4 regions of the Lysobacter sp. GQ73 genome follow, and region 4 is predicted to be linked to each of the others. Evidence: riboswitches for the same ligand, from Rfam matches in the RefSeq annotation. Region 4 holds a riboswitch; each other region holds the start of a gene.

Region 1 (7,485 bases), on a different contig from region 4:
GGTCCAGGTGTTGCGGATCGCATCGCGGTACATCTCGTAGAAGTGCGGATAGCGCATCGGCCGAAGGGTGAGGTCGAAGCCGGGATCGAGCAGCAGGCGTGTTGAATCGGTGGACATGGGTGTTTCCTTAATGCAGCCCCTGTAGGAGCGGCGTGAGCCGCGACTGCGGAGTTACAGGCTTGCGCCGTATGCGCGATGTCGCGGTCGCGGCTTACGCCGCTCCTGCAGGGGGACGTGCGGTTTACTGACAGGCTTCGCAGGACTCGGGATTTTCCAGCGAGCACGCGATCGCTTCGCTGGGGGTGAACTCCACCGGCGCGAGTTCCGGCTTCGGCGTCGCCGGCGCGCTGACCGTGGTCTTGGCGATCTTGGTGGCCGGGCGCGAGCGCAGGTAGTAAGTGGTCTTCAGGCCCTTCTTCCATGCGTACATGTACATCGAGCTGAGCTGGCCGATGTTGGGGCTCTCGATGAACAGATTGAGCGACTGGCTTTGGTCGATATACGCGCCGCGCTCGGCGGCCATGTCGATCAGCGAGCGCATCGGCAATTCCCAGGCGGTGCGGTAGACCTGGCGCAAAGCCTCCGGCACTTCGGTCACCGACTGGATCGAACCTTCGGCCATCTTGATCCGGTCGCGCATCTCGGCGGTCCACAGGCCGAGCTTCTTGAGCTCCTCGACCAGGTACTTGTTGACCACCAGGAAGTCGCCGGACAGGGTCTCGCGCTTGAACAGGTTCGACACCTGCGGCTCGATGCACTCGTAGCAGCCGGCGATCGAGGCGATGGTCGCGGTCGGCGCGATCGCGATCAGCAGCGAATTGCGCAGGCCGTGCTCGGCGATGCGCTTGCGCAGCGCGTCCCAGCGCTCGGGCTGCGACGGGGTCACGCCCCAGGCTTCGAACTGCAGCTCGCCGACGGAGGCGCGGGTGTCGTCGAAGGACGGGTGCTTGCCGTGTTCCATCGCCAGCTCGTTCGACGCCGACAGGGCGTGGAAATAGATCGCCTCGGCGATTTCCTGGGCGAGCTTGCGCGCCGGCTCCGAATCGAACGGCAGGCGCAGCTTGAAGAACACGTCCTGCAGGCCCATCGAGCCCAGGCCGACCGGGCGCCACTTGAGATTGGCGCGGCGCGCGGTCTCGATCGGATAGAAGTTGAGGTCGATGACGCGGTCGAGCTGGCGCACGGCCAGGCGCACGGTTTCGGCGAGCTTGTCGAAATCGAACGCGCCTACGCCCTTATTGGCGCTGGGGTCCTCGTACATCTCGACGTGGTGCGAGAGGTTGATCGAGCCCAGGTTGCAGACCGCGGTTTCGTCCTGCGAGGTGACCTCGAGAATCTCGGTGCACAGGTTGGACAGGTGGATGACGTTGCCGTCGCGCAGGGTCTGGTTGGAGGCGCGGTTGGACTTGTCCTTGAAATTCATCCAGCCGTTGCCGGTTTGCGCCAGGGTGCGCATCATCCGGCCGTAGATGTCGCGCGCCTTGACCTTCTTGACCGCCAGGCCGGCCGCTTCGGCGGCGTGGTAGGCGCGGTCGAAGGCCTCGCCCCACAGGTCGGTCAGCTGCGGCACTTTGGACGGGTCGAACAGCGACCAGTCGGCGTCGGCTTCGACCCGGCGCATGAATTCGTCCGGAATCCAGTTGGCCAGGTTGAGGTTATGGGTGCGGCGCGCCTCGTCGCCGGTGTTGTCGCGCAGCTCGAGGAATTCCTTGACGTCGGCATGCCACGGCTCCAGGTAGACGCAGGCCGCGCCCTTGCGCTTGCCGCCCTGGTTGACCGCGGCGACCGAGGCGTCGAGGGTCTTCAGCCAGGGCACGATGCCGTTGCTGAGGCCGTTGGTGGAACGGATCAGCGAGCCGCGCGAACGGATGCGGGTATAGCTCAGGCCGATGCCGCCGCTGAACTTGCTGAGCTTGGCCACGTCCATGTAGCGCTTGTAGATGGCTTCCAGCGAATCCTCGGGCGAGTCGAGCAGGAAGCAGCTCGACAACTGCTCGTGGGTGGTGCCGGCGTTGAACAGAGTCGGCGAGCTGGGGATGTAGTCGAGCTGGGCCATGCGCCGGTACAGGGCGAGCGCATCGCCGACGTCCTCGCTTAGCGCGCAGGCGATGCGCAGGAAGAACTGTTGCGGGGTTTCGATGACGGTGCGCGCGGTCGGGTGGCGCAGCAGGTAGCGGTCGTACAGGGTGCGCAGGCCGAAGTAGTCGAACTTCGCGTCTAGGTTGCGGTCGATCGCGTCGTTGAGCTTGCGTGCGTTGGCCTGGACGAAGTCGAGCAGGCGCTGGTTGATCAGGCCCAGATCGTAGCCGCGCTGGATCGACTGCGAGAACGCATGGATCTCGATGCCGGCGACTTCCTTCTCGATCACGCCGGCGAGCAGGCGCGCGGCGAGACGGCCGTATTCGGGTTCTTCGGCGGTCAGCAGGGCGGCGGTGCGGATCGACAGCTCGTCGAGCTCGCGCGTGGTCGCGCCGTCGTAGAGGCCGGAAATGGTGCGGGTGGCCACGCGCATCGGGTCGACCGCGTACAGGTTTTCGCCGCTGCGGGTCACCGCGCGCACGATCTTGTTGAGGTCGACCGGCTCGCGGCGGCCGTTGCGCTTGGTCACGCTCATGGTCAGGTTGGCCGCGGGCGGGGTCAACGCGAAGCCGGCGTCGGCTTGCGGGTCGCGGGCGGGTTTGGTTGCGGTGCCGGCGGCGGGGGAGGCGGCGGACGATTCGGGTGCGAGCGTGGTCATGGCGTAACTCCGGGGCGTGGATGCACGGGCCGCCGACCTTCCCGCGAAGGGCGACGCGCGGAGAACGCGGACGCGCCATCGACGACCGGCCGCGCGGCGGCGTCGTCGGATGGCACGGCCATGCCCCCGCGGGCGCGGAACTCGGGAGCTTGCAGGCGAGGTGTCGCGCGGCCCGAGACGGGCGCGTCCCGTCTCGGCGCGCGTGGCGGCGCCGCAACGGAACGAGCACGACGGCGGAGCCATCGTGCTGCGACACCGGCCGTCTTCCCCCGAAGACTCCTGGGCCGGTACCGCGCGGTGTGCAGCGCGCGGCTGTCGGCAGGTCTTCGGGCTCGGGACACGACGCCTCGCGTCTCCTACTGGCTACCGCTTCCCAGGCGCGAGGCGCGCCCAGTGCTAGGTAGCGTTCGTTTCCCATACCGCTGCGGGGCAGCGCCGGCTTTGGACGTCGCAACGGCTGCGTCCTTACCGGCTTCCCTATTGAGCCGATCTCGCGATCGGCACCGACAGGCACAACATAGTGTGGTTTCCCGATTCCGTCAACGCGATATGTGGTGAACAAGCTGTGTATAGAATGCGTGAAGCCTTGTCCTTCAAGGCTTGCGGCTTGGTGTAACGTTCGTGACCAAGCGCACGGCACATGGAACAGGGACGGGTGATGGAAGCACTGATCGGTTTGTTGATTCTGGCGGTGGTGTTGGTGCCGATCCTGCTCATCGTGGCGCTGGCGCAAATCGCCGGGCTCAGGGCGCGGCTGTCCCGGCTCGAGCAGCGCGTGGCGGAGCAGGCCGAGTCCCTGAGCGAGGCGAGGTTCGACCACCGCGGCGACGAAACCCTGGCCGAGCGGATCGCGCGCGAAGCGCCACCGCCGCAGGCAGTGCGTCCGCCGCGGCCGGTGGCTCCCGCCACTGCGCCACCTCCGACGGCTCCACCCAGCGTCACTCAGCCCCCCGCCGTCACTTCGCCCGGAACCGTTCCGCCGGTTTCGGCGCCCACGCCGCCGCCGGCCAACCTGCCGCCGCCGATCCCGCACGACGCCACCGCCGCCGCACCTCCGGCCGCTGCGCGCGCCGCGCCCGCGGCTCGGCGCGCGCCGGCCGCACCGCCGCCGCCGGACGTGTTCACCGTCGCCGCGCGTTGGCTGCGTCGCTGGTTCACCGAGGGCAACGTGCCGGTCAAGGTCGGCATGCTGGTGTTGTTCGCCGGCGTCGCGGCGCTGTTGAAGTACGCGACCGACCAGGGCTGGCTGCATCTGCCGATCGAGCTTCGCCTGGCCGGCGTCGCGCTGGCGGCGATGGCCGGGCTGGTGTTCGGTTGGCGCCAGCGCGAACGCAAGCGCAGTTTCGCCCTGAGCTTGCAGGGCGGCGCGATCGGCGTGCTGCTGTTGGTGGTGTTCGCCGCCTTCAAGCTCTACCAGTTGATGCCGGCGGGCGCGGCGTTCGCGATCAGCGTGGTGCTGGTGGCCGGCGCCGGCGTGCTGGCGGTCAAGCAGAACGCGATGGCGCTGGCGGTGTTCGCGATCCTCGCCGGTTTCCTCGCGCCGATCTGGCTGTCGACCGGTTCCGGCAACCACGTCGCCCTGTTCGGTTATTACGCCGTGCTCAATGCCGGCATCTTCGCGATCGCCTGGTGGCGGCCGTGGCGGGTGCTCAATCTGCTCGGTTTCGTCTTCACCTGGGGCATCGGCACCTTGTGGGGCGTGCTCAAGTATCGCCCCGAGCACTTCTCGACCACCGAACCCTTCCTGCTGCTGTTCTTCGGCTTCTATCTGTTGATCCCGGTGCTGTATGCGCGCAAGCGTCCGGCCGGGCACCGCGACCTGATCGACGGCTGCCTGGTGTTCGGCACGCCGCTGGTCGCTTTCACCCTGCAGGCCGGCCTGCTCGAAGGCGACCGCATGCCGTTGGCGTTCTGCGCGCTGGGCCTGGGCGCGCTGTATGCGGCGCTGGCCTGGTGGCTGCGTCGCGACTCGCGCTTCCTCGAGTTGTCGACGCCGTATGCCTTGCTCGCGGTGGGCTTCGCGACCCTGGCGATTCCGCTCGCGCTCGCCGCCGAAGCCACCGCCTGCGTGTTCGCGCTCGAAGGCGCGGCGATGGTCTGGCTGGGCTTGCGCCAGCAGCGTCGCTTGCCGCAGATGGTCGGCTTTCTGTTGCAGGGCGCGGCCGCGTTCGCCTTCGTCATCGGCGCCAGCGACGCGGTCTGGGACGCGCAAGCGCCGCTGCTCAATGCCAGCTTCGCCGGCGCCCTGCTGATCGCCGTCGCCGGCTTCGCCAGCGCCTGGAGCTACCGCCGCAGCGACAGCCCCGGGCCGGCGCTGCCGTATTACCTGTGGGGCCTGGCCTGGTGGCTCGGTGCGGCCGGCAGCGAGATCGCCGACTTCGTTCCCGACCGTCACAGCGCCGATGCGGTGCTGATGCTGACCGCCGCCAGCGGCTGGATCGCCGCCGAGGTGTTCCGCCGCCACGCCTGGAAAGCCCTGTCGCTGACCGCGATGTTCGCGCTGCTGTCGGCACTGCCGTTGTTGTTCGTGCAGACCGGCCTGCACGACTATCCGCTGGCCGGGTTCGGCTGGCTGGCCTGGGCGCTGTACGCCGTGTTCGGCTGGCGCAATCTGACCGGCCTGCGCGAACGCGCCGGCGGCGAGCTCGGCCTGGGCCATTCCGGCTGGTGCTGGGCATGGGCGCTGGTGATCGGCGTGAGTCTGCTGCGTGTGTCGACCCTGTGGCTGCGCGACAGCGTTCCCGTGCTCGGTACCGGCTGGAGCGTCGCGGCCTTGTTGCTGCCGATACTCGCCATGGCGGCGACATTGCTGTGGCGCCCGGGCCTGGTCGCACAGCCCCTGCCGCAGCGCTTCACCGGCTGGCGCGCCCCATTGCTGGCCTCGTTCGCGATCGCGCTGGCGCTGGCGATCGGCTTCACCCTCGCCACCCCGGCCAATCCGCGTCCGCTGATGTGGCTGCCCTTGCTCAATCCGCTCGGCTTGATGCAGTGGGCGGTGCTTACCGTGTTGGGCGCGTGGCTGGCGTCGCCGCTGGTCGGCGAGGAATTGCGCCGCCGCCGCGTGCCCTTGCTCGCCGCCGCCGGCTTCGCCCTGATCACGGTCGAAGTGCTGCGCAGCGCGCATCACTGGGGCGGGGTGGACTGGTCGCCGTCGATGTTCTCGACCAGCCTGGTGCAGACCAGCCTGACCGTGGTCTGGAGCGTGCTCGGCGTGGCCGGCTGGATCGCCGGCTCGCGCCGCGGCCAGCGCGGCCTGTGGCTGGCCGGTGCGCTGTTGATGGCGGTGGTGCTGGCCAAGTTGGTGTTGGTCGATCGCGGCCATCTCGGCAACCTGCTCGGCATCGCATCGTTCATCGCCTACGGCCTGCTGTGCACCCTGGTCGGCTATTTCGCCCCGGCGCCGCCCGCTGCGCCAGCGCCGCCGCGCGACGACCGCCATCCCGACCGCGGTCCGCACGACACTCGCGAGGCCCAGGCATGAGCACTATTTCCAGCTTCCGCCGCAGCGCCTGCTTGCTCGCGATGGTGCCGTTGTTGGCCTGGGCCGGGCCGCGCGAGGACTACGCGCGGCAGTGGCCCTTGAACCTCAGCCGCGACGACGGCGGCGCTTATCGCGTAGTGCTCGACGAGCACGTCTATCGGCAGGCGCAGAGCCCGCAGCTGCGCGACCTCGATGTGCTCGACGGCAGCGGCACGCCGGTGCCGGCCGCGGTGTTCGCGCCCGAACAACCGCTGGCGCGCGCGCCGCAGCGCGTCGCCTTGCCGTGGTTCGCATTGCCGGCCTCGCCGTCGGACTCGGCGACCCAGGGTTGGGAACTGATCAGCGAAGTCGAGACCGACGGACGCCTGCGCCGGGTCGAAGCGCGCAGCACCGCCGGCGACACCACGCGGCTGCCGCAGACCGCCTTGCTGATCGATGCCAGCCGCCTGCGCCGGCCGATCCTCGCGCTGGAGCTGGACTGGGCGCCGGGCGCCGCGCTCGATGCGGCCTACCGCGTCGAGGCCAGCGACGACCTCGACCAATGGCGCAGCGTGAGCAGCAGCGGCCGCTTGATCGACCTGCAACGCGGCGGCCAGCGCCTGCTGCAGCGGCGCATCGTCTTCGACAGCGTCGGCGAGCAGGCGCGTTACCTGCGCCTGACTCCGCAAGACCCCAAGGCCGCCGCCCCGATCAGCGCGGTCAGCGCCGAACTGGCCGGCAATGCCGCGTCCGCGCCGCTGCAATGGCGCGAGCTGAAAGGCCGGCGCCTCGAACAGAAGGACGGTGCGGTCGCGTTCGAATACGAACTCGACGGCCGCTTCCCGATCCAGCAGATCGATGTCGCCCTGCCGGGCAATCACGCGGTGGAATGGCGCCTCGACAGCCGCGACGACAGCGACCAGGGGTGGCGCCCGCAGGCCGGCCCGTGGATGGCGTTCCGCGTCGCCGGCCAGGGCGAGGGCGACCGATCGGCCGAGCGCCAACTCGCCGCGACCGTGCGCGATCGCCACTGGCGGCTGCGCGCGAACGCCGCTGTGCCCGGCGAACCGGTGCTGCGCCTCGGCTATCGGCCCGAGGTCGCGGTGTTCCTGGCCCAGGGCGCACCGCCCTATGCCCTGGTCGCCGGCAGCGCGCGCACCGCGCGTGCCGCCCGTGCCGACTCGTCGCTCGCCCAACTGATCGAAACCCTGCGCCAGACCCGCGGCCGGGACTGGCAACCGGCCGACGCCCGCCTCGGCGAGCCCGCGGCCCTGGCCGGCCCCGCCGC
Region 2 (7,485 bases), on a different contig from region 4:
TTCAGCATCTTGGCGTGCAGGAAGTACTGGTTGATCGCGGTCAGCTCGTTATAGAGCGCCTTGTTGAGATATTCGATGACCTTGGGATCGCCTTTCATGGCCGTGCTCCGACGTTGCAATGGGCGGCACTGTAGCCCTTTCGCGAACGCCATGACGGAACGCGAATCGTGCGCAACGGGAGTCGAGAATCACTGTCATTGAGCGGCGCCGGCGGGCGCTCGCGGCGAGAGTCCGCATCGCGGGACGCGACAGGAACGGACAGGTCCAGGCCGGCGCCGGGCGGCGCGGCGACAGCGGATCGGGGGTGTGGAAGAAGACCGGAGACTGGTCCGGATCCGGGCCCTGAAGGCCGGAGGCGATGCGGCTCAGGCGGCTTGCTGCAGCACGTCCAGCGGCAGGTCGCGCACGTTGCGGGCCTGTTCGAGCAGCGAGGTGGCCAGCTCCAGGCAACTGCCGCAATTGGCGCCGGCGCCGGTGCGCATGGTCAGCTCGGGCACGCTGCGGCAACCGGCTTCGGCGGCCTGGCGAATGTCGCGGTCGGTGACTCCGTTGCAGATGCAGACGTACACGGGCGTGGGCTGTCGGTCATGCAGCCAAATGGCTGCAGGGCCATTCCGCCATGGATGCGAATGATTGTCAATTAACAGCAACCAACCAGCCGCCGAGGCACCGTCCGGAACCGGGCGGGCGAGCCTGGGGCCGGCTTGGGGCCGGCTTCGGGCGGCCCGTTCGCCAAGTGAGTCCACAGGCCACGGGCGGGGCGGCCGGCTCGGCCGCTACGCCCGGTCCGGCGAGCTCAGCTGCCCGATTCCGAGCCGCTGCCCCGGGCCGGGTTGCCGGGCCCGCCGCAGGTCCGCGAACGCGGATGTTGGCAGCCCGACAGATAGGCCTCGTGCGCACGGGCGTCCGGGCCGGGCGCGGGCACCGCCTGCTGGCCGGCGACCAGGCGCGCGAACGGGGCCAGGTGGCGCAGCGCACTGGCATAAACGCCGCGCTTGAACACCACGACGTGCTCGACCGGGTACCAGAAATCGACCCAGCGCCAGTGATCGAACTCGGGCTTGTCGGTCAGGTCCAGGCGCAGGTCCGACTCCTCGCCGGTCAGGCGCAGCAGGAACCAGACCTGTTTCTGACCGATGCAGACCAGGCGGTCGTTGCGGCGGATCGCCCGGCGCGGCAGGCGATAGCGCAGCCAGCCCGGGGTGGCGCCGAGCACTTCGACATGCTGCGGGAGCAGACCGGTTTCTTCGCGCAACTCGCGATACATCGCCTCGAGCGGCGTCTCGTCGGTGTTCATCCCGCCCTGCGGGAATTGCCAGCCATCGCGATGCACGCGGCGAGCCCAGAACAAGCGGCCGTCCGGGTGCATCAACACGATGCCGACATTAGGCCTGTAGCCGTCCGGATCGATCACGATGCGGACTCCAAATTCACTGTGTCCGACTCTGCCACGGGGTGGCCGGGACGACAAGTCGGGCAAACAAGTCGCTCGCGATGCGCTCGGACGATTGACAAGAGCCCGTCCGGCATGAAGAATTCGCGGTTCCCCGTGGCTATGTAGCTCAGCCGGTTAGAGCACAGCACTCATAATGCTGGGGTCGGTGGTTCGAGTCCACCCATAGCCACCATAGAATCGCCGCGCAGCAAGACCCGGGCCCGCCAGCGCAGCGGGCTTTTTCGTATCCGTCGCCAGGATGCGCGCCGGCCAGGATTCCAGATCGCCTCGCTCCAGATCACGCGCCACGCCGTGCCCTTCGCGCGACGCGCCACCGCCCGACCCGGTACCGCACTATGACCGCTGTGAACATCTTCAAGGTCTTCACCCTCGAAGCCGCCCACCGCCTGCCGAACGTGCCGGAAGGCCACAAATGCGCGCGTTTGCACGGGCATTCGTTCCGGATCGAGGTGCACCTGAGCGGCGAACTCGGCGAGCACAGCGGCTGGGTGATGGACTACGCCGACGTCAAGAAGGCGTTCCAGCCGACCTACGACCGGCTCGACCACCACTACCTCAACGACATCCCCGGCCTGGAAAACCCGACCAGCGAACGTCTCGCGGTGTGGATCTGGGACCAGCTCAAGCCGGTGTTGCCGCTGTTGAGCGAAATCGTGGTCCACGAGACCTGCACCGCGGGCTGCCGCTACCGCGGCTGAGCCCCCGGGGGCGGTCCCGCCCTACGCCGTCTGCCCTCGCGCCGGCGCCTTGTCAGGCGCCGGCAACGCCGTGGTCATGGCCTCGATTTAGGCTTTTGCCTGAACGGCTGCTTGGGCGCTAACTACCTGAACAGGAAGGCTTTCTGAACGGTTTAAGACCGCTCATCGGCTCGATGTTGCATCGCAACAAAAGCTCGCCTATGCTGCACCGCACAATCCAGTCGTTCTCCGTCTGGACCTTATCAGGAGCTCAGCCATGTACCAGCAATTCAACGAACAGTTCGCCGCCGCTACGCGCCAGTTCGCGGACACGGCCGCTCAGGTCAACCGTCTGGCCCTCGACAATGCCGAGGCCGTGTTCGGCCTGCAGGTCGCCGCCATCGAAGACCGCGTTAACGCCACCTTCGCTTTCTTCGGTGAAGCCGCCGAAGCCCGCGATCTGGAAGCCTTCAAGACCCTGTGGCCGAAGGGCGCGCAGATCGCTCGCGAAAATGTCGAGCGCGTCGTCAGCACCGGCCAGGAAGCGTTCGGCCGCACGCTGAAGACCAACGAAGCGATCGCCGAGCTGGCCAAGTCGCAGATCGAAACCGCTGCCAAGGCCACCCAGGCCAACGTCGAGAAGGCCGCCACGGCCGCGGCGAAGGCGACGGCTCCGGCGGCCGCCGCGACCAAGTAAGCGCACCCTCTCTCTCTCCGGCCGTCACGGCGGATACGAAAAACCCGGCAGCTTCGGCTGCCGGGTTTTTTGTTGGCTGCGCTTTTGTTGGGCTAGCTCGTGTTAGCCGCGATCCGGCGGCCGCGCGGAAGCGCCGGCGCGAGACCGGCTGGCGGCGCTAGAAGCGCGGCTGCAAGCGCCCGGCCAGGGCCTGCGGATCGGGAGAGGCGACATACGGCAGGCGCCCCCAGCACGGCACCGGCAAACGCCGGCACAGGATCTCGAAGTTCTCGTCGGCGCACGCCATCCGCGGGTCGATGTCGTTGGCGATCCAGCCGACCAGGCGCGCGCCGTCGGCCTGGATCGCGCGCGCGCTCAGCCGCGCGTGGTTGATCGCCCCCAGGCGCAGGCCGACCACCAGCACCACCGGCAGGTCCAGCGCGCGCACCAGATCGATCTGGTCGAGCGTGGCGCTGACCGGCGCGGCCCAACCGCCGACGCCTTCGACCACCACCGTGTCCGATTGCGCCGACAAGCGCGTATGCGCGGCGAGGATGGCCGCCAGCGCGATCTCGACGCCGGCCTGCGCGGCGGCGAGTTCCGGCGCCAGCGGCTGCGGCAGGGCGTAGGGATTGACGTCGTCGTAAGGCGGCATCGGCGCGCTGGCCGCCTGCAGCAGCAGGGCGTCCTCGTTGCGCCAGCCTTCCGGCGTGCGTTCGCAACCGCTCGCCACCGGCTTCATGCCGACCGCGCGCAGGCCGCGCGCGCGCAAGGCGTGCAGCAGGCTCGCGCTGGCCACCGACTTGCCGATGCCGGTGTCGGTGCCGGTGACGAATACGCCGCGAGCGAACCGCGCGGGCACGGTTGCGTCCGTTGGTCGGGAGGCGGCCTGCACCGGGGGCTGGGTGTGACTCATCTCGCGCTTTTTCCTGGGGCCTGGAGTCCGCCATGGTAGTGGCGGCGGACGCCGCTGTTACACTCCGATGATGTTCACAACCTCCGCACTTTCGGGCGACAAGCCCGAGCAATACGCGCAGCTGGTCGCCCAGGCGCGCGGCCTGCTCGACGGCGAACGCGACCGCATCGCCAACGCCGCCAATCTGTCGGCGCTGGTCAGCCATGCCCTGCCGGACCTCAACTGGGTCGGCTTCTATTTCTACGACGGCGAAGAACTCGTGGTCGGCCCGTTCCAGGGCCTGCCGGCCTGCGTGCGCATTCCGCTCGACAAGGGCGTGTGCGGCGCGGCCGCCTCGAGCCGCCAGACCCAGCGCGTCGCCGACGTGCACGCCTTCCCCGGCCACATCGCCTGCGATGCGGCCTCGCGTTCGGAAGTGGTGGTGCCGCTGGTGCATGGCGATGCCCTGATCGGCGTGTTCGATCTCGACAGCCCGGTTCCGGACCGTTTCGATGCCGACGACCAGGCCGGCCTGGAAGCGCTGGCGCGCGTGTACGTGGAGGCGCTGGCATGACCGCGGCCAAGATGCGCAACATCGGTCCCAAGAGCGCGGCCTGGCTGCGCCAGGTGGGCCTGCGCACCCACGAGGACATCTCGGCGATCGGCACGGTCGAGGCCTTCATGCGGGTCAAGCGCGCCGGCTTCAAGCCGACCCTCAACCTGTTGTACGCGATCGAAGGCGCGTTGCTCGACTGCCATTGGCAGGAGATCAGCGATGCGCGCCGGCAGGAGCTGATCCAGGCCGCCGAAGCGGCGACCGCGCTGCTGCCGCCGCCGCGCAACAAGCCGGCCGCCGCGCCGGTGCACACCACGATGCATGTCGAAGAACGCCACGACCCGTTCGAAGGCGGCGCCCGCCTCGGCGATGGCGACGACCGCGACAGCCGGGACAACGAAGGCGACGACGACCGCCCCGGCGGCCGCGACGAAGACGACGGGCGCGACTGAACCCGTCGCCGCCGCTCGCGGGCGCCCCGCCCGCCCCGGCGTTTTGGCTCCGGGCGCCGGCTTCGCGTAGACTGCGCACCGCTTCGAGGTGACCCGTCGGCTGGCTTGATCGACGGGTTGAAACGGGAAGCCGGTGACGCGCCCTCTCCTGCGGGAGGATCGGCGCCAGTCCGGCACTGCCCCCGCAACGGTAAGCAAGACAGATCGCGGCCACCGCCACTGTGCTCGGCACGGGAAGGCGCCGCCATCGGGAGTCCGGCCCTGCGCCGCTCCGCTTGCGAGTCCGGAGACCGGCCTCGAGGCGCCACAGGTTGCGATGCGGAGGGCGTCGCGGCGGCTGCTATCCGGCTGTCTCCACGGCCCGCTGCCTCCTCGCAACCGCCTTCCGCCGTCGTCGTCGCGCGCCCCTGGCGCGCGCGCTGGAGCTGTCCCCATGTCCGCCCGCACCCCCCATGTCCTGTACGCCACGCGCGCACTGAAGCTGTCCTTCGCCATCGCCGCTGCGCTCTCGCTGTCCCCCGCCGCGCTCGCCGCTCCGGCCGGCGCAGCCACCGACCTCGACGAAGTGATCGTCACCGCCAACCGCACCGCGGTCAGCGTCAACGACGCCTTGACCCCGGTCGAAGTGCTCGACCGCGAGACCATCGAACGCAGCCAGGCGCGCGACCTCAACGACCTGCTGCGCGGCCGCGCCGGCATCACCCTGTCCAACCAGGGCGGCGCCGGCAAGCTCACCACCCTGTTCCTGCGCGGCAGCGAGTCCGACCACGTGCTCGTGCTGGTCGACGGCATCCGCGTCGGCTCGCCGACCTCGGGCCTGACCGCGCTGCAGGACTTGCCGCTGGAATTGATCGACCGGATCGAAATCGTACGCGGCCCGCGCTCGAGCCTGTACGGCGCCGACGCCATCGGCGGCGTGATCCAGGTGTTCACCCGCCGCGAGAAGCAGGGCTTCGCGCCGCGCGTGCGCTTCGGCGGCGGCAGCAACGACAGCCTCGAATTCGGCACCGGCTTCGGCGGCCGCAGCGACCGCGGCTGGTTCGGCGCCGACTACAGTTTCCGCAAGACCCAGGGCATCAATGCCTGCCGCGGCGCCGGCTTCCCGGTGTTCGCCGGCTGCTTCACCGACGAGCCCGACCGCGACGGCTACGAAAGCCACGCCCTGTCCTTGCGCGGCGGCCTCGAGTTCAACGAGCGCTGGAGCCTGGAAGGCCAGGCGCTGCGCGCCGAGGGCGAGAACGATTACGACGGCAGCTTCGTCAACCGCTCCGAGACCGTGCAGCAGGTGATCGGCGGCAAGCTGCAGTGGCGCCCGTCGGAAACGGTCCACCTGCAGTTGCTGGCCGGCCGCAACCTCGACAGCTCGGATAATTTCCTCGGCGAGGTGCCGATGGGGTTCTTCAAGACCGACCGCGACAGCGCCAGCCTGCAAGTCGATTTCAATCTCTTCGACGGCCACGTGCTGACCGCCGGTTTCGATTGGCTGCGCGACCGCGTCGACAGCGACACCGTGTACGACGAAAGCGAGCGCGACAACAAGGCCGGCTTCGTCCAGTACCAGGGCCGCTTCGGCGCGCAGTCGTTCGAGGCCAGCCTGCGCCGCGACGACAACGAGCAGTTCGGCGGCCACACGACCGGCGGCGCGGCCTGGGGCCTGAGCTTCGCCGAGCGCTGGCGCGTCACCGTCGGCTACGGCACCGCGTTCAAGGCGCCGACCTTCAACGAGCTGTATTACCCGTTCTTCGGCAACGCGGGCCTGCGTCCGGAAGAGTCCAAGACCTGGGAACTCGGCCTGGCCTACCGCGGCGAGCGTTTCAACGCCCGCATCGACGGCTTCGACACCCGCGCCGACGACCTGATCACCTACGACTCGTCGATCAACCTGCCCAACAACATCGACCGCGCGCGCATGCGCGGCGCCGAACTCGGCATCGACACCGCCTTCGCCCAGTGGACCCTGGCGGCGAGCGCGAGCTTCCTCGACACCGAGAACCGGGTCGGCTTCTACCGGGGCAACGACCTGCCGCGCCGCGCCAGGCACAGCGCGCGCATCGACCTGGATCGCAGCTTCGGCAAGTTCCGTCTCGGCGCGACCGCGGTCGGTTCGGGCTCGCGCTACGACGACGTGGCCAACAGCACCCGCCTGGGCGGCTACGGCACCCTCGACCTGCGCGCGGAGTACGCGATCACCCCGGCCCTGAGCCTGCAGGCGCGCGTGGCCAACGTGTTCGACCGCGAGTACGAAACCTCGTCGTACTTCAACCAGCCCGGCCGCGAGTGGTTCCTGACCCTGCGCTACGCACCGGTCGACTGATCGCCCGACCGGTCTTCGGACCGGCCAGCGTCGATGCGAAGCCCGGCCTCGCCGGGCTTTGCTTTTCTGGGCAACAACAACGGCGCGGGTTCAGGTCGGCCGCAGCCCGCATTGCACCCAACTGCGGCCGGCGATGTCGGCGACCACGCCGATCATGCCGTGGCGCCAGCGCCCGTCGTCCGGCCCCGAGGCCAGAGCTTCGTAAAGCCGCGCCGGCACGCCGTCGGCGAGGCTGCGCAACCTCGCCGCGACCTCGTCGTCGTGGTGGAACAAGCTCTTGGCCACGACGAAGCAACTCAACGCGCGCGGCCGGCCGTCCGCCGACAGGGCGATGCTGATGCCGACATGACGCGGCAAGGCGCCATGGCCCGCCACCGTTTCGAGCGTCTCCATCAACGGCCCCGCATCGCCGAGCACCGCGCGCGCCATCGCCGCGAGCGCCGGCCGGTCCAGCTCATG
Region 3 (7,485 bases), on a different contig from region 4:
TATCGGGCAGCCGGTACAGCGCCTGGATCGACCGGTACAGCATGGCGGCGCTGCCGCCGGGGAAGTCGCAGCGCGCGGTGCCGCTGTCGGGCATGAACAGCGAGTCGCCGGCGAACAAGGCATCGCCGATCAGATAGGCGAGACTGTCGCGGGTGTGGCCGGGCACCGGGATCGTCCGTGCCTGCAGCGCGCCGATGGCGAAGCCTTCGTCGTCGTCGAACAGATGGTCGAAGGCCGGGACGGCGTCGGTCTCGGCCAGGTTGAACAGCGGCGCGAACACGCGCCGGACCTCGCCGATGCGGCGGCCGATCGCGATCCGCGGCGGCGCCGCGCCGCCGGCGGCGATCGTCTCGCGCAGCGCATGGGCGGCGCTGAGATGGTCGGCATGGGCGTGGGTTTCCAGCAGCCAGTCGATCCGCAGGCCTTGGCGCGCGGCTGCGTCGAGCAGGGCTTGCGCGCTGCCCAGGCCGGTGCGGCCCGAGTGCGCGTCGTAGTCGAGCACCGGGTCGACGATGGCCGCCGCGCGCGTCGCCGGATCGGCGACGAGATACGACCAGGTGCCGGTGTCGCGATGATGGAAGGGCAGGACCTGCGGCGACATGCGGTGACTCCTGGCGGGACGGCTCCGGCGGCCTGGGACGAAGGCCGGCCTCAGCGATGCGCGAGCGCGGCGTTGAGCACGCCGGCCAGGTGCGCGCCGCCGAGCCGCAACTGAGTTTCCGCCACCGGGCGCCAGGTTTCCACATAGGCCGGTTCGAGCGTATGGCCGGTCGGGTAGAAGCCCGGCTGCAGCACGATCCGGCACGAGGCTTCGGCCCAGGCGGGCGCGGCCGGCGGCAGGCCGAGCCTGCCCGCGGCCGGCGCCGGCGTCTGCCGCAGGCGCTGGAGATAGGCCTCGTCGCTGCGCTTGCTCATCGACAGCATCTTGCTGTCCCACAGCGAATGCAGGTTGGTGCCGTAGCCGTCGCGGGGTACGGACTCGCCGCGGATCTGCAACTGGTAGTCGTTGCCGCCCTTGTCGTGGCCGAAGCCGGCATGCAGCGGCTGGTGCACGTCGCCGACGAAATGGACCACGAACTTCAAGGCCTGCAGGCGTCGCTCGCGCGGCTGATTGCGGTCGGCGAGGATCGCGGTCTGGGCGCGGATCGCCTCGACCACGCAGTTGCCGCCGGGGCAATCGCGCGCGGCCTCGTAGCGGCAGTCGTCCTCGGCGAGGTTGACGTAGTGCCACTTGGCGCTGCGCTTGCCGAGTTCGGGATCGTTGGCGCGCAGGTCGTCGGCCCAGTTGGCGATGCCGGGCAAGCTCGGGTCGGCTTCGCCTTTCAGCAGGCCGGCGATCTCGGCGCGCACGTCGGGGCGCAGATCGTCCCAGGCCAGGGCGGCGACCAGGCGGTGTCCCTGAGGGCCCCAGGCCAGGCTGTTGAGCGGCAGCAAAAGCAGCAGCGCCGAATAGCGGCGCAGCGATGCGGAGAGGGAATGCGGACGGGTCGAAGTCATGGCGTCCACTTTACCGGAGCGCTCGATCGCGGCCGCTGTCCGAATATGGCGAGGCGCGTGCGGACCGCGGTCGGACGACATCGGTCGGCACGAGCCGCGAACGGTCGCGGGCGCCGCGGCGCGCCGGACCGACGCGGCGTTCGGACCGGCGGGGTCGACGCCATTGCGATCGCGGCCGGCCCGGCCCGCCGCGATCGCCAGGCAGCGGAGGGCTGCTTAGAACTTCATCACGTAGGCCAGACCGAACACGGTCGGGTCGATGGTGGCCTTGCCGATCTTCTGGTCGTTCAGCTCGACGTCGGTCTGGATGTCGATCCAGCGTGCATCCACCCGGATCGAGCTGCGCTCGGTCAGGATGAAGTCGACGCCGACATGAGCCGCCACGCCGACCGAGTCGTCCAGCTTGAGGCGGGTGCCGCGCAGCGCGCCGGTGGTCTTCTCGCTGAAGAAGGTGGTGTAGTTGACGCCCAGGCCGACGAAGGGCGAGACCACGCCGCGGCTGTTCCAGTGGTATTGCAGGGAGAAGGTCGGCGGCAGGTGCTTGGTCGTGCCGACCTTGCCGACGCCCTTGATATCGATGTCGTGCTTGAACGGCGTGGCGGCGAGCACCTCGATGCCGAGGTTGTCGCGGATGAAGTATTCGAAGGTGATGGTGGGCTGGACGTTGTCGCCGATTTCCAGCTCGGCCGCTCCGCCCAGCACGCTGCCGTTGTCGGACTTCGGATTGACCTGGTGGGCGCCGATGCCCAGGGTGAAGTTGCCGGTCTGCTGGGCGAGCGCCGGCTGAGCCGCGCAGGCCAGGGTGGCGGCGAAGATGCCGCCGATCAGTCGCTGATTCATTCCTTGAGTCCCCTGTGAGGTCGTGGAGAGACCGAAGTCTGCAGGTTTGCTGAACAGGAGTCTGTCCGCACCGCACTCTAAATACGCCGCAGAAAGGCAAACCTAGACCTGCGTTCCAGTCTTGTCGCTGCGTGGCGTACGGCCGGCAATCCGGGCTGCGCGGAGCCCCCGGGGGACGCCGCCGAGCCGCCGCTGCCGGCGCCCGCCGCCGCCATGCGGTCGCCTGCGCCTGGCAGGGGCCGAACAGGCCGGCGCAGCCGGCGCACAGGGCGCCGGACTGCGACCCCGCGCCCGCCTTGCTAGAATGGGAGTTTCCCCACTTGACCCGCCCGGGCGGCTGCAGGAGTTACCTCAATGACGATCAAGGTAGGCATCAACGGCTTCGGCCGCATCGGACGCAACGTCCTGCGCGCGGCCGTGCAGAATTTCGGCGACGACATCGAGATCGTGGCCATCAACGATCTGCTCGAGCCCGACTACCTGGCCTACATGCTGCAGTACGACTCGGTCCACGGCCGCTTCAAGGGCGAGGTCAAGGTCGAAGGCAACACCCTGATCGTCAACGGCAAGCAGATCCGCCTGACCCAGGAACGCGACCCGGCCAACCTCAAGTGGGACGAGGTCGGCGCCGAGGTGGTGATCGAATCGACCGGCCTGTTCCTCGACAAGGCCACCGCGCAGAAGCATCTCGACGCGGGCGCCAAGAAGGTCGTGCTGTCGGCGCCGTCGAAGGACGAGACGCCGATGTTCGTCTACGGCGTCAACGACAAGACCTACAAGGGCGAGGCCATCGTCTCCAACGCCTCGTGCACGACCAACTGCCTGGCCCCGCTGGCCAAGGTGCTCAACGACAAGTGGGGCATCAAGCGCGGCCTGATGACCACCGTGCACGCCGCCACCGCGACCCAGAAGACCGTCGACGGCCCGAGCAACAAGGACTGGCGCGGCGGCCGCGGCATCCTGGAGAACATCATCCCGTCGAGCACCGGCGCGGCCAAGGCGGTCGGCGTGGTGATCCCGGAGCTCAACAAGAAGCTCACCGGCATGTCGTTCCGCGTGCCGACCTCGGACGTGTCGGTGGTCGACCTGACCGTGGAACTGGTCAAGGACGCGACCTACGCCGAGATCTGCGCGGAAATGAAGGCGCAGAGCGAAGGCGCGCTGAAGGGCGTGCTGGGCTACACCGAAGACAAGGTCGTGGCGACCGATTTCCGCGGCGACGCGCGCACCTCGATCTTCGACGCCGAAGCCGGCATCGCCCTGGACGGCACCTTCGTCAAGCTGGTCAGCTGGTACGACAACGAATGGGGTTACTCGAACAAGTGCCTCGAAATGGTCAAGGTCGTCGCCGGCAAGTAAGCGGCGGTTTCCCGATCGACGAAGAAGCCCCGCGATCGCGGGGCTTTTTTGTTGGGGCCCGTTGCCTCGTCAGCCCACTGCCGGGCAGGCCCTGTAGGCGTGAACGCCCTGCTCGGTCGCGTGTCCTTCTCGGCCTCAGGCAAACCCCCGGATCTCCGTCCCGGGGTCCATCTGGCCCGGGCGAACGCGCGGCTCAGTCGACCTCGACGGCGACCCGCTCGCGCAGTCCGCGTGCCGACTGCACCATCGCGCGCAAGGCCGAGCGCACCTCCGGCCAGCCGCGGGTCTTCAGCCCGCAATCCGGGTTGACCCACAGCTGCGCCGGGTCGAGCACATCGAGCGCCTTGTCGAGCAGATCGCGCATCTCGGTCTCGCTGGGCACGCGCGGCGAATGAATGTCGTAGACGCCCGGGCCGATGCCGTTCGGATAGCGGTAGCGCACGAACGCATCCAGCAGCTCCATGCGCGAGCGCGAGGTCTCGATCGAAATCACGTCGGCGTCCAGCGCGGCCACCGCCTCGATGATGTCGTTGAACTCGGCGTAGCACATGTGGGTGTGGATCTGGGTCGCATCGCCGACGCCGCTGGCGGCGAGGCGGAAGCTCTCGCCGGCCCAGGCCAGGTAGGCCGGCCAATCGGCGCGGCGCAACGGCAGGCCTTCGCGCAACGCCGGTTCGTCGATCTGGACGATGGCGATGCCGGCCGCTTCCAGGTCCAGCACTTCCTGGCGCAGCGCCAGGGCGATCTGCCGGCAGCTGTCGGCGCGCGGCTGGTCGTCGCGGACGAACGACCACTGCAGGATCGTCACCGGCCCGGTCAGCATGCCTTTCACCGGTCGCTCGGTTTGCGCCTGCGCATATCGGGTCCAGTCGACGGTCATCGGCCGCGGCCGGACCACGTCGCCGAACAGCACCGGCGGCTTGACGCAGCGCGAGCCGTAGCTCTGCACCCAGCCGTGGGCGGTGAAGGCGAAGCCCTCGAGTTGCTCGCCGAAGTACTCGACCATGTCGTTGCGTTCGAACTCGCCGTGCACCAGCACGTCGATGCCCAGGGCCTCCTGCTCGCGCAGGCAGAGCCGGGTTTCGTTCTCGAGGAAGCTGCGGTAGGCCGCGTCGTCGATCTTGCCGGCCTTGTGCTCGGCGCGCGCGCGCCGCACTTCGGCGGTTTGAGGGAACGAGCCGATGGTGGTGGTCGGGAACAGCGGCAGGCCGAGGCGTCGCGCCTGCACCTGCGCGCGCTGCGGGTAGGGCGAAGCGCGCCGGGTCATCGCCGGTTCGACCGCGGCCAGGCGCTTGCGCACCTCGGCATTGCGCAGCAGCGGCGAGGCCAAGCGCGCGGCGCGCGCGCTGGCGGCGGTGGCGAGGTCGCGGTTGGCGTCGGCGCTGCCGGCGAGCGCATCGGCGAGCAGGCGCAGTTCCTCGATCTTCTGCCGCGCATAGGCCATCCAGTGGCGCAGCGGCGCCGGCAGCTTGCGCTCGAGCTCCAGGTCGGTCGGCACGTGCAGCAGCGAGCACGACGGCGCCAGCCATCGCGCGCGGTCGCCGGCGCGGCGGGCGAGGCTCAGCGCGGCATCGAGGTCGGCGCGCCAGATGTTGCGGCCGTCGACCACGCCGAGGCTGAGCACGCGATCGTCCGGCAGCAGCGGCAGCACGCTTTCCAACTGCTGCGGCGCGCGCACCAGGTCGACGTGCAAGCCCTGCACCGGCAGGCGCGCGGCGAGCGCGGCATTGTCGCCGAGGCCGCCGAAGTAGGGGGTCAGCAGCCGCTTCGGCGCGTCGGCATCGGCCAGCGCGGCGTAGGCGCGGCGGTAGGCATCGCGATCGGCGTCGTCGAGATCGAGTACCAGCGCCGGCTCATCGAGCTGCACCCACTCGGCGCCGGCGGCCTTGAGCCTGGCCAGCAGCTCGGCATAGGCCGGCAGCAGGACATCGAGCAGCTCGCGCGGGTCGCCGCCGTCGCTGCGCTTGCCGAGCTTGAGGAACGACACCGGGCCGAGCAGGACCGGCCGCGCCTCGATGCCGAGCGCGCGCGCCTGCGCCAGCTCGGCCAGCGGCTTGTCGCCGCGCAGGGCGAAGCGTTGGCCGGGCTCGAACCGCGGCACCAGATAGTGGTAGTTGGTGTCGAACCACTTGGTCATCTCGAGCGCGCGCAGGTCGCGGCGGCCGTCCTGCAGGCCGCGGGCGAGGGCGAAATAGCCGCCGAGGGGGTTCTCGTCGTAGACCTCGCGGTACGGCGCGGGGATCGCGTCGAACAGCACGGCGGTGTCGAGGACGTGGTCGTAGAGGGAAAAATCGTTGCACGGCACGACGTCTGCGCCGGCTTGCCGGGCGAGGCGCCAGTGGCGTTCGCGCAGGTCGTGGGCGGTGTGGTGCAGCGCCTGGGCCGGCGTGTCGCCCTTCCAGAACGATTCCAGGGCCAGCTTGAGTTCGCGCCGCGCGCCTATGCGCGGGAAGCCGAGATGGGTGACGCTGATCATGATGAGTACCTGCGATGCGTGGGCATGACGCAGGGCAACGAAGGAGACCACGGCTGCGCCGCCCGACGCTCGCGCGCCCGGCCTCGCCGCAACCTTGGTGTCGACCTTCGCCCCCGCGGGCGAACCGGCGCGCACGACGCGGCCCGCGCCGGGGCCGGCCCGGACGCAGCGCCGGCGCCTCGCGGGCCGGAGTCGGACGGAAGGCGTGCCTTCCGGTCATGGCAGGTCTTCGGGCTTGGGGCACGGAGCACGAGGCGCCTCCTACTGTCCGTCGCTTCCCGGGATCGCTCCCAGTGTCTGACGAAGTTCGTTCCCTATACCGCTGCGGGGCAGCTCCGGAATTGGACTGGCGTCCGTACCGGATTCCCTCTAACCGCCGCCGGCGCGAACCGGTGGCGATTTGTCGCATCGCTTCATCTGCATGAAGCGATGTTCACCATCACGCCGCCAAGCTACGCAGCGCGCCGGACGAAGTCAATCGCCACGATCGCGATGCGTGGACCCGGTTTGCGATTTGTGGCCGCTGCCGCCGGCGTCGCCGCGGACGGTGATCCCCCGGCTGCCGTTCATGCGTCGCCGACGATGATGGGCACGTCGACGACCGTGAATGCCGTGACCTCCTGCCGTTGAGCTTCGCGGGCGCCGGGGCTAACGTTCGAGGTGCGGCGACGATGCGCGGCGCGGGACCAGGACGGCCCGCGCGATCCCGAATCCGATGGGTGGACCATGCTTTTCAGAAGGACGTTTGCGCTGACCTTGTGCCTGCTCGGACTGGCGGCTTGCGGGAGGGATTCCGCCGCGCCGCCGCCGGCGGCCGCCGAGCCGGTCACCATGGGCAGCCAGAACGAATCGCCGAAGGTCGCCGCCGCGGCCGCGCCGAGCGAGACCGACATCCTGCAGGGCACGTACTGGCCGCCGGCCAGGCTCGACGGCGGCGTGGCCAGGATCAGCTGCGAATACGACTACCCGCGCTTCGGCGACGGCAAAGCGCTGACCTCGCTCGACTTCTTCAGCCTGGTCGACGCGCTGTCGCCGTGCCGGTCCAGCGGCGTGGTGCGCCTGCATTACCAGGGCAAGATCGGCGCCGGCTTCACCGCGCTGGTGCAGCGCGTCGCCGCGATGGCCACGCGCATGGAAATCCAGACCCGGATCCTCGACATCGACTCCAGCGGCGGCCATGTCGAGGAAGCGATCCGCGCCGGCGACTCGATCGCCGAGTCGGGCTGGGCGATCTGGGTGCGCGAGGAATCGGTCTGTCATAGCGCCTGCGTGCTGGTGCTGGCCGCCGGCGATACCCGCTCGATCGAGGGCAA
Region 4 (7,485 bases):
CGATCACCGGCACCAGCTCGGGTTTCAACGAGGAATAGCTTTTGATCTGCATGTAGCCGTGGTCGGCGTACCAATCGACCGCCTTGATCGCTTCCTCGGGCGTGTCGACCAGCATCTTGGTCGGGCCGGCGTAAGGACCGGGGCCGTCGATGAAGCCGGCGGCGAGCACGCGCGGGCCGATCTCGGTGCCGGCGTCGAATCGCTTGACCTTGTCCAGGAAGGCGTCGGTGTTGTTGGCGACGTCGCGGCTGCTGGTGACGCCGTTGGCGATGTCCATCGGGCCGTCGGCATCGCCGTAATGCTTGTGCACGTCCCACAGGCCGGGCATCAGGAAGCGGCCGCCGGCATCGAGGATCTCCGCGTTGGCCGGCGGCTTGAGCGCCGCGTCGGCACCAACGCGGACGATGCGCTCGCCTTGGACCAGGACGCTGGTGTTAGGCGTCACCGACAGGTCGCGCGGGTCGTACAGCCGCGCGCTGCGGATCAGCAGGGGCCCTTTCGGAGTGTGAGTCAGTTCGCTCGCGAGCTTCAGCGACCAGTCGGCGCCAGCGCGTTCCTGGAATTCGATCAGCTTGGCCAGCGAATCCTTGTACTCGGGCGAGAGAATCGAGACCCAGCCCGAGGCCATGATCAGCGCCGCGGTATGGCCCTCGGCGTCCAGCCAGACCGAGCCCGGCGTGTAGTCCAGCCCGGACACGCGATACAGCGACAAGGTGGCCGGCCCCTTGGCCGTGGGCACGTCGAGCGTACCGGCGGCGTCGAGCCGCGCTTCGCCGGCCGGCAGCAGGGCGAGCTTGCGTTCGGGCGCTTTCAGCAAGGCGCGCACCAGCACGCCCTGGATTTCCGGAGTGGCGTTGAGCGGCAGGAAGAACGCCGGCGCGGTCAGGGTTTTCTCGCCTTGCTCGCTGTCGTTCTTCCAGCGCGCTTTGCCGTCGCGCAGGCTGAAGGTCTCATCGACCGGCACTTTCAGGTAGTTGTGGCCGCTGCCCTTGTACTCGATCGGAATGCCGGAGGCGTCGAGGGTCCATTCGGTCTTGAGATGATCCCCGCGGCCGCGGTCGCTGTATTGATACTCGACGCGGGTGCCGCCGTCGCGGGTGGTTTCGACGGTCTGCTGGCCGGCGGGTTTGCCTTGCAGCAGCATGATCTGTTCGCGCTTGGCGGGCGCGGCGACGGCATTCGAAACCGCCAGGGACAGCAACAGCGCAACGGTCGAGCGCATGGCGGGCACCTCGGGCATTCGCGGCGGGGCCGCTGGGCCGCGCCGTTCGCTGGCGCCCGCAGCGGCGAGGCCCTCTTTATAGCGGATTCGTCGATGGGGGGAATGTACCGGGTTCGACGAAAACGACGGGCTGGATGGTCCGGGCCGTCGTCGTGTGTGCCGCTTTTAAGATGAGCGCTCTACCCTGTAGGAGCGACGTAAGTCGCGACCGCGGGACGCGCAGAAGCGTCAAGGCCGACGTCATTCATCGAAGCGGCGCGTTTTCGCTAGGGTAGGAGCGACGCAAGTCGCGACTGCGCTGTGGCAGGTTGCGACGCTTGACCCTCGCGGCGATGCACTCCTTCGGTCGACGGCAAAGGCGTTGTGGACTCTGCGCGTCCCGTGGCCCAAAAGAAGGCTAACCAAAGAAAAGGCCTTCCCTGCAAGGGCACCAGCCCGCACGATCGATGCCGGCGCAAGGATGCTCCAGACAGGCCATCCATGGCCTGCTTGCGCGCGGCCCGCATCCCTGCGGGCCGCCCTCCGGGTCTTCATTCGACCGGCAAAGCCGCAAAGCCAGAGCAAATCGAATCAACGCATCACTGCAATTGCATGCCGCTACGCCTTACCACTTATAACCGACCTTGACGTAGCCGAAGGCGCCGTTGAAGCCGAACGGGGAGGCGGTGTTGTAGGGCAGGTAGTTGCGGGTGCCGCGCACCAGCTTGGATTCGTCGGGGTAGGCGTCGAGCACGTTGTCGCCGCCGATGGTGAAGTCCCAGTTGTCGAGGCGATAGGTCGCGGCCAGATCCAGGGTCCATTCGTCGCCGAAGGTCTGGTCCTGGCGCGGGTCGGTCGCGTGCAGTTCGGTGAACTCGCCGTAGCGGGTGGCGGTGGCGGTGAAGTTCCAGTTGCCGGTCTTCCAGTCGCCGGCGAGGAAGAACTTGTCGCGCGGCGCGCCCTTGGTGATGCGGCCGATCTCGGTGCGGCCGATGCGCACCGCGGCCGGGTCGATCGCCGCCAGGCGCGGCGGGTTCGGCGCGATCGTGTCGATCTCGGTCTTGGAGTAGTTGTAGCCGGCGGTGAGGTTGAACTTGCCCGAGCCGAGGTCCCAACCGTAGGTGGCGATGATGTCGATGCCCTTGGTGTCGGTGTCGACGGCGTTGGTGAAATAGCGGCCGCCGCCGATGCCGGGATAGCCGTTGGCGTTGAGATAGTTGCGCACCGCGGTACTGGTCAGGTTTTCCGACAGCAGGATTCGGTCCTTCACCTGGATGTTGTAGGCATCGATGGTGATGTAAAGCTGATCGGCCGGCTGCAGCACCAGGCCCAGACTGTAGTTGGTCGATTCCTCCGCCTTCAGCGCTTCCGAGCCCAGGGCGACGGCGGCCGGGTTGTCGACGCGGAAGGTGCCGATTTCGTACGGAATGCCGCTGATGAAGTTGGTGGCGATCGACTGGAAGAACTGCTGCTGCAGCGACGGCGCGCGAAAGCCGGTCGAGACGGTGGCGCGCAGCGCGACCTGGTCGGTGAAGGCGTAGCGGCCGGACAGCTTGCCCGAGGTGGTTTCGCCGAAATCGCTGTAGCTCTCGTAACGCGCGGCGGCGCCCAGGGAGAACTTGTCGGTCAGGTCGGCTTCGGCGTCGATATAGACCGAATAGCTGTGGCGGTCGAAGTCGCCGGCGTCGCTGGCGCGGAAACCGGAGAACACCTGCGCGCCCGGGATGATCTGGCCGTTCGGCGCGGCGATGCCGCCGTTGGCGTAGGACAGCGGCTCGCCGGCGCGTTCGGAGAACTCCTCGCCGCGCCATTCCGCGCCCCAGGCGAAGGTCACCGGGTACTGCCAGCCGAAGTCGACCGACTTGGTGAAGTCCAGGTTGAGCACGTGTTGGGTGACTTCCAGCGCGCCGGCGTAGAACTGGGTCGGCGAGGTCGGGCCGAGGCTGCGGTTGAGCGTGTTTTCGATGTCGAAGGTCAGGCCGTTGTGGCCGTAGTTGTAGCTCAGGTCGATCTGGGTGCCGCCGGCGGTTTCGCTGCGCAGGCCGAACACCGCGGCGCGGTCCTTGCTGACGTTGTGGATCTGCGGCAGGAAGCCGTTCGGATAGATCGACGGGATGTTGCGCGGGTCGCCGGCGAAACGGAAGTAGCCGTTCGACAGCACGTCGCGTTCGCTGTAGCTGCCGAACGAATAGAAGCTCAGGTATTCGGTCGGGCTGTACTCGCCGTTGTAGGAGAACGCGCCCTGGTCGATTTCGGGATCGCCGTAGCGCTGTTCGACGCGGCCCTGGAACGGGCGTGCGCGATTGGTCTGATCCTGATGCCCGCCCTGCGCGGCCAAGTGCAGCCAGCCGTTTTCGCCGAGCTTGATGCCGGTGTCGCCGGACAACTGGTATTGCTTGCCGTCGCCGGCGCTGTACTGGCCGTAGCGCGCGGCGATGCTGCCGCCGGTGCCGCTGCCCTTGAGCACGACGTTGATGACGCCGGCGATCGCGTCGGAACCGTATTGGGCCGAGGCGCCGTCGCGCAGCACTTCGACCCGTTCGATCGCGGCGATCGGAATCGCGTTGAGGTCGACCGGCGAGGAGCCGCGTCCCTGGCTGCCGTTGAGGTTGATCAGCGCGGTGGTGTGGCGGCGCTTGCCGTTGACCAGCACCAGCACCTGGTCGGGGGCCAGGCCGCGCAGCTGCGCCGGACGCACCGCGTCGGTGCCGTCGGTGATGGCCGGGCGCGGGAAGTTCAGCGAGGGCAGGGCGCGCGACAGCGCGGTGGCCAGCTCGACGGTGCCGGTGGCCTCCAGGGTTTCCGGGGTGATGATGTCGATCGGCGCGGTGGACTCGGCGACGGTGCGGTCGGAGACGCGGGTGCCGGTGACGATGACCTGGTCCAGGGTCTTGGGGTCGCTTTGCGGCGCGTCCTGCGCGTGGACCGGCGCGGCGAGCGCTACCAGGAGGCCGAGGGCCAGAGGGTGACGTGAACCGGCGAAGGTGCGGCGGACGGGCATGACGACTCCTTGGTGGGGATGACAGCGATGTCATCCGGATTTAACACGAACCTAACAACCGGTCAATAAAGCGGCCAAATCTTGCATAACGCAAGTAGTAAAAAAGTGGTAAAGCACACTGTTTGAGGGGCCAGGGAGGGCCAGCGGCCGTTGTGCTGGGCGCGGAACGGATTTTGTGCCCTCGCCTAAGCCATCCCGCGAAGCGGCTATCACAGACTTCGGATTGACGCCGCGATGGAGCCGTGGATCCCCGCCTTCGCGGGGATGACGATCCCGGGCCGGGCCTTGCGCGGAGCGCTTGGCCGCGACACCGGGATCGCCAGCGCGCTCGCACTCACCCGGTGGCGTCCTCGCCGCGCATCACTGCTAAGATGCGCGCGCTCAAGGTGATCGCCGACACAGTCGGCGATTGAAACGGGAATCCGGTCCCCGCTTCTGGCGTTCGCCAGGTCGGTCAATCCGGAGCTGCCCCCGCAACGGTAAGCGAGTACACGTACCGCTCGACGCCACTGTGTTCCGACACGGGAAGGCGCGGTACGGGAGACCGGTCCGATCTCGGGCCGACTCCGCTCGCAAGCCCGGAGACCGGCCCGGAGCGCGAACCGACAGGCGGAGGGCCGTGTCCGGGGCATCGGCGCGCGCGCCGTCTCCGTTCTGCCGTCTGCCTGTCACGACCTGATCTAGGCCGCGCGGGTGAGGCGCGGCCATGGAGAGCCGACCGTGACGTTCCGTTTTTCCGTATCCCCGCGCCTTGCGCGCTTTCCTGCGCGCAGCGCTTTCGTGCTCGCCGGCTGCGCATTCGCCGCTTCGGCGCCGGCCGCGCCCGCGGTCGATCTCGACCAGGTCGTGGTCACCGCGACCCGCACCGCCCAGACCCAGGACGCCACGCTCGCCGCGGTGACCGTGATCGACCGCGCCCAGATCGAACGTCTGCAGCCGGGGTCGTTGCCGGAGCTGTTGCGCGGCACGCCGGGCGCATCCTTCGCGAACAACGGCGGCCCCGGCAAGGCGACTTCGTTGTTCCTGCGCGGCAGCGAATCCGACCATGTGCTGGTGCTGATCGACGGCGTCAAGATCGGTTCGGCGACCAGCGGCGGCGCCTCGCTGCAGGACATTCCGGTCGAGCAGATCGAGCGGGTCGAGATCGTGCGCGGCCCGTTCTCCAGTCTGTACGGCTCCGAGGCCATCGGCGGCGTCATCCAGATCTTCACCCGGCGCCCGCAGGGTGCGTTCGTGCCGAGCTTCAGCGCCACGATCGGCAGTTACGCCACCCACCGCGGCAGCGCAGGCGTCGCCGGCAAGGGCGAGCGCGGCTGGTACTCGATCCATGCCGCGCACGAAGATACCGACGGCATCAACGCCTGCCGCGGCAAGCCCTCACCGGGCGGCGCCGGATGTTTCACGAACTCGCCGGACCGCGACGGCTATCGCAGCGATTCGCTGACCTTGCAGGGCGGTTATCGCTTCAACGAGCAGTGGGACGCCGAAGCGCGGCTGCTGCGCGCCGAAAACCATAACCAGTACGACGGCAGCCAGAACAACGAGGCCGACGGCGTGCAACAGGTCGCCGGAGCCAGGTTGCGCTACCGGCCCAGCGACCGCTTCAACCTCAGCGCCAGCGCCGGACGCAGCGAAGACCTCAGCGACACCTACAAAAACGGCAAGTACTCCAGCACCTTCGAGACCCGCCGCCAGCTCGGCTCGGTGCAGGGCGACATCGGCATCGGCATCGGCCTGCTCACGCTCGGCTTCGACTGGCAGCGCGACCGCATCGACAGCAACACCCGTTATGCCCGCGACGCCCGCATCCTGCGCGGCGCCTTCGGCCAGTGGCAGCAGAGTTTCGGTGCGCATGCGCTGCAGGCCAGCCTGCGCCGCGACGACGACAGCCAGTTCGGCGGCGAGACCACCGGCAGTCTGTTGTGGGGCTGGAACTTCAGCGAGGCGCTGCGTTTGACCGCGAGCTACGGCACCGCGTTCAAGGCGCCGACCTTCAACGAGTTGTACTACCCCGGCTACGGCAATGCCGGCCTGGCGCCGGAGACCTCGCGCAGCGTCGAGATCGGCCTGCGCGGCACCCACGGCGCGCGCCGCCAGCACGTGTGGTCGCTCAACGCCTACGAGAGCGACATCGACGACCTGATCGCGTACGACGCCTCGACTGGTTTGCCCGGCAACGTCGACCGTGCACGCATCCGCGGCCTGGAAGCGGCGTTCGACGCCCGATTGGCCGACTGGGATCTGCGCGCCAGCGCGACCTGGCTGGACCCGCGCAACGACAGCCGCGGCGCCAGCCGCGACAAGCTGCTGCCGCGGCGTGCCCGGCAGAGCGCTCGCATCGATGCCGACCGCCGCTTCGCGGTCGGCGACGGCGCCTGGTCGTTCGGCGCCAGCGTCTACGCCGCGGGCGATCGCTACGATGACCTGGCCAATACCCGCCGCCTCGCCGGCTACGCGCTCGCCGATCTGCGCCTGGGCTACGCCTTCAACCCGGCCTGGAGCCTGCAGCTGGCCGCGAACAACGTATTCGACCGGCGGTACGAAACCGCCGCGTTCTACAACCAGCCCGGGCGCAATTATCTGTTGAGCTTGCGTTACCGGCCTTCCCGCTGACGGATCAGCAGCCTCGGCCCGCGTCGCGGGCTTCGCCGGCGGCCCCCGGGTTGCCGGCGCCTATCGAGAGTCGCGATGAAAAACTTGCCCGGCCCCATCCAATTGAGCGTGTCCTGTCTGTTGCTGATGGCGATGATCGCCACGCGCTTCCATCACTTCGGCGACCTGCTGCATCTGCCCGACGCCTCGATGGCGGTGTTCTTTCTCGGCGGCCTGTATCTGCGCCGCCACCTGGGCTTTGCGGTGTTCCTGCTCGCCGCGGTCGCCATCGACTATCTCGCAATTACCGGGCGCGGCCTGAATTTCTTCGACCATTACTGCGTGACGCCCTCGTATGCCTTCCTGCTGCTGGCCTACGCAGTGCTGTGGTACGCCGCGCGCTGGTATGCGCCGCGGATGCCGGCCGGCTGGCGCGGATTCGCCCGGGCCTTCGGCGTGGCCTTCGGCGCCGCCAGTGTCTCGTTCCTGATTTCCAACGGCGCCTTCTACTGGCTCGGCGGCCGCTACGCCGAGCCGAACCTCGCCGAGTATCTGAGCCGGGCCTGGCGCTGGGGTCCGCTGTTCGTACGCACCACCATGAGTTACATCGCGGTGGCGCTCGTCGCGCACGCCGCGATCGCGCGCATCGCCCGGCCGTCGGTCTCGCAGCCGAGCGCTCACCGTTGATCGT

The links. Region 4 has a riboswitch for cobalamin ahead of btuB (TonB-dependent vitamin B12 receptor). Riboswitches for the same ligand answer to the same signal wherever they lie in the genome.
Region 1: linked by a shared signal. The riboswitch ahead of AC6CH2_RS10290 (ribonucleoside-diphosphate reductase subunit alpha) and the one ahead of btuB (TonB-dependent vitamin B12 receptor) in region 4 are both predicted to bind cobalamin.
Region 2: linked by a shared signal. The riboswitch ahead of btuB (TonB-dependent vitamin B12 receptor) and the one ahead of btuB (TonB-dependent vitamin B12 receptor) in region 4 are both predicted to bind cobalamin.
Region 3: linked by a shared signal. The riboswitch ahead of metE (5-methyltetrahydropteroyltriglutamate--homocysteine S-methyltransferase) and the one ahead of btuB (TonB-dependent vitamin B12 receptor) in region 4 are both predicted to bind cobalamin.

The regions. Positions count from the first base shown of each region.
Region 1 covers NZ_JCAXEE010000003.1:86,988-94,472, forward strand. The annotation lists gene AC6CH2_RS10285 (ribonucleotide-diphosphate reductase subunit beta) at 1-117, opposite strand, end outside; gene AC6CH2_RS10290 (ribonucleoside-diphosphate reductase subunit alpha) at 242-2,614, opposite strand; cobalamin riboswitch at 3,038-3,260, opposite strand; gene AC6CH2_RS10295 (DUF2339 domain-containing protein) at 3,396-6,218, shown strand; gene AC6CH2_RS10300 (DUF3999 domain-containing protein) at 6,215-7,485, shown strand, end outside.
Region 2 covers NZ_JCAXEE010000005.1:52,844-60,328, forward strand. The annotation lists gene bfr (bacterioferritin) at 1-98, opposite strand, end outside; gene AC6CH2_RS15420 ((2Fe-2S)-binding protein) at 366-569, opposite strand; gene AC6CH2_RS15425 (RNA pyrophosphohydrolase) at 797-1,414, opposite strand; tRNA gene AC6CH2_RS15430 (tRNA-Met) at 1,552-1,628, shown strand; gene queD (6-carboxytetrahydropterin synthase QueD) at 1,801-2,154, shown strand; gene AC6CH2_RS15440 (phasin family protein) at 2,411-2,830, shown strand; gene bioD (dethiobiotin synthase) at 2,988-3,671, opposite strand; gene AC6CH2_RS15450 (GAF domain-containing protein) at 3,796-4,278, shown strand; gene AC6CH2_RS15455 (TfoX/Sxy family protein) at 4,275-4,712, shown strand; cobalamin riboswitch at 4,782-5,025, shown strand; gene btuB (TonB-dependent vitamin B12 receptor) at 5,146-7,026, shown strand; gene AC6CH2_RS15465 (hypothetical protein) at 7,117-7,485, opposite strand, start outside.
Region 3 covers NZ_JCAXEE010000003.1:75,639-83,123, forward strand. The annotation lists gene AC6CH2_RS10235 (MBL fold metallo-hydrolase) at 1-601, opposite strand, end outside; gene AC6CH2_RS10240 (S1/P1 nuclease) at 652-1,461, opposite strand; gene AC6CH2_RS10245 (OmpW/AlkL family protein) at 1,714-2,337, opposite strand; gene gap (type I glyceraldehyde-3-phosphate dehydrogenase) at 2,692-3,696, shown strand; gene metE (5-methyltetrahydropteroyltriglutamate--homocysteine S-methyltransferase) at 3,890-6,172, opposite strand; cobalamin riboswitch at 6,376-6,581, opposite strand; gene AC6CH2_RS10260 (hypothetical protein) at 6,602-6,802, shown strand; gene AC6CH2_RS10265 (COG3904 family protein) at 6,899-7,485, shown strand, end outside.
Region 4 covers NZ_JCAXEE010000004.1:110,028-117,512, forward strand. The annotation lists gene AC6CH2_RS13090 (amidohydrolase family protein) at 1-1,222, opposite strand, end outside; gene AC6CH2_RS13095 (TonB-dependent receptor plug domain-containing protein) at 1,827-4,202, opposite strand; cobalamin riboswitch at 4,570-4,810, shown strand; gene btuB (TonB-dependent vitamin B12 receptor) at 4,923-6,815, shown strand; gene AC6CH2_RS13105 (hypothetical protein) at 6,891-7,481, shown strand.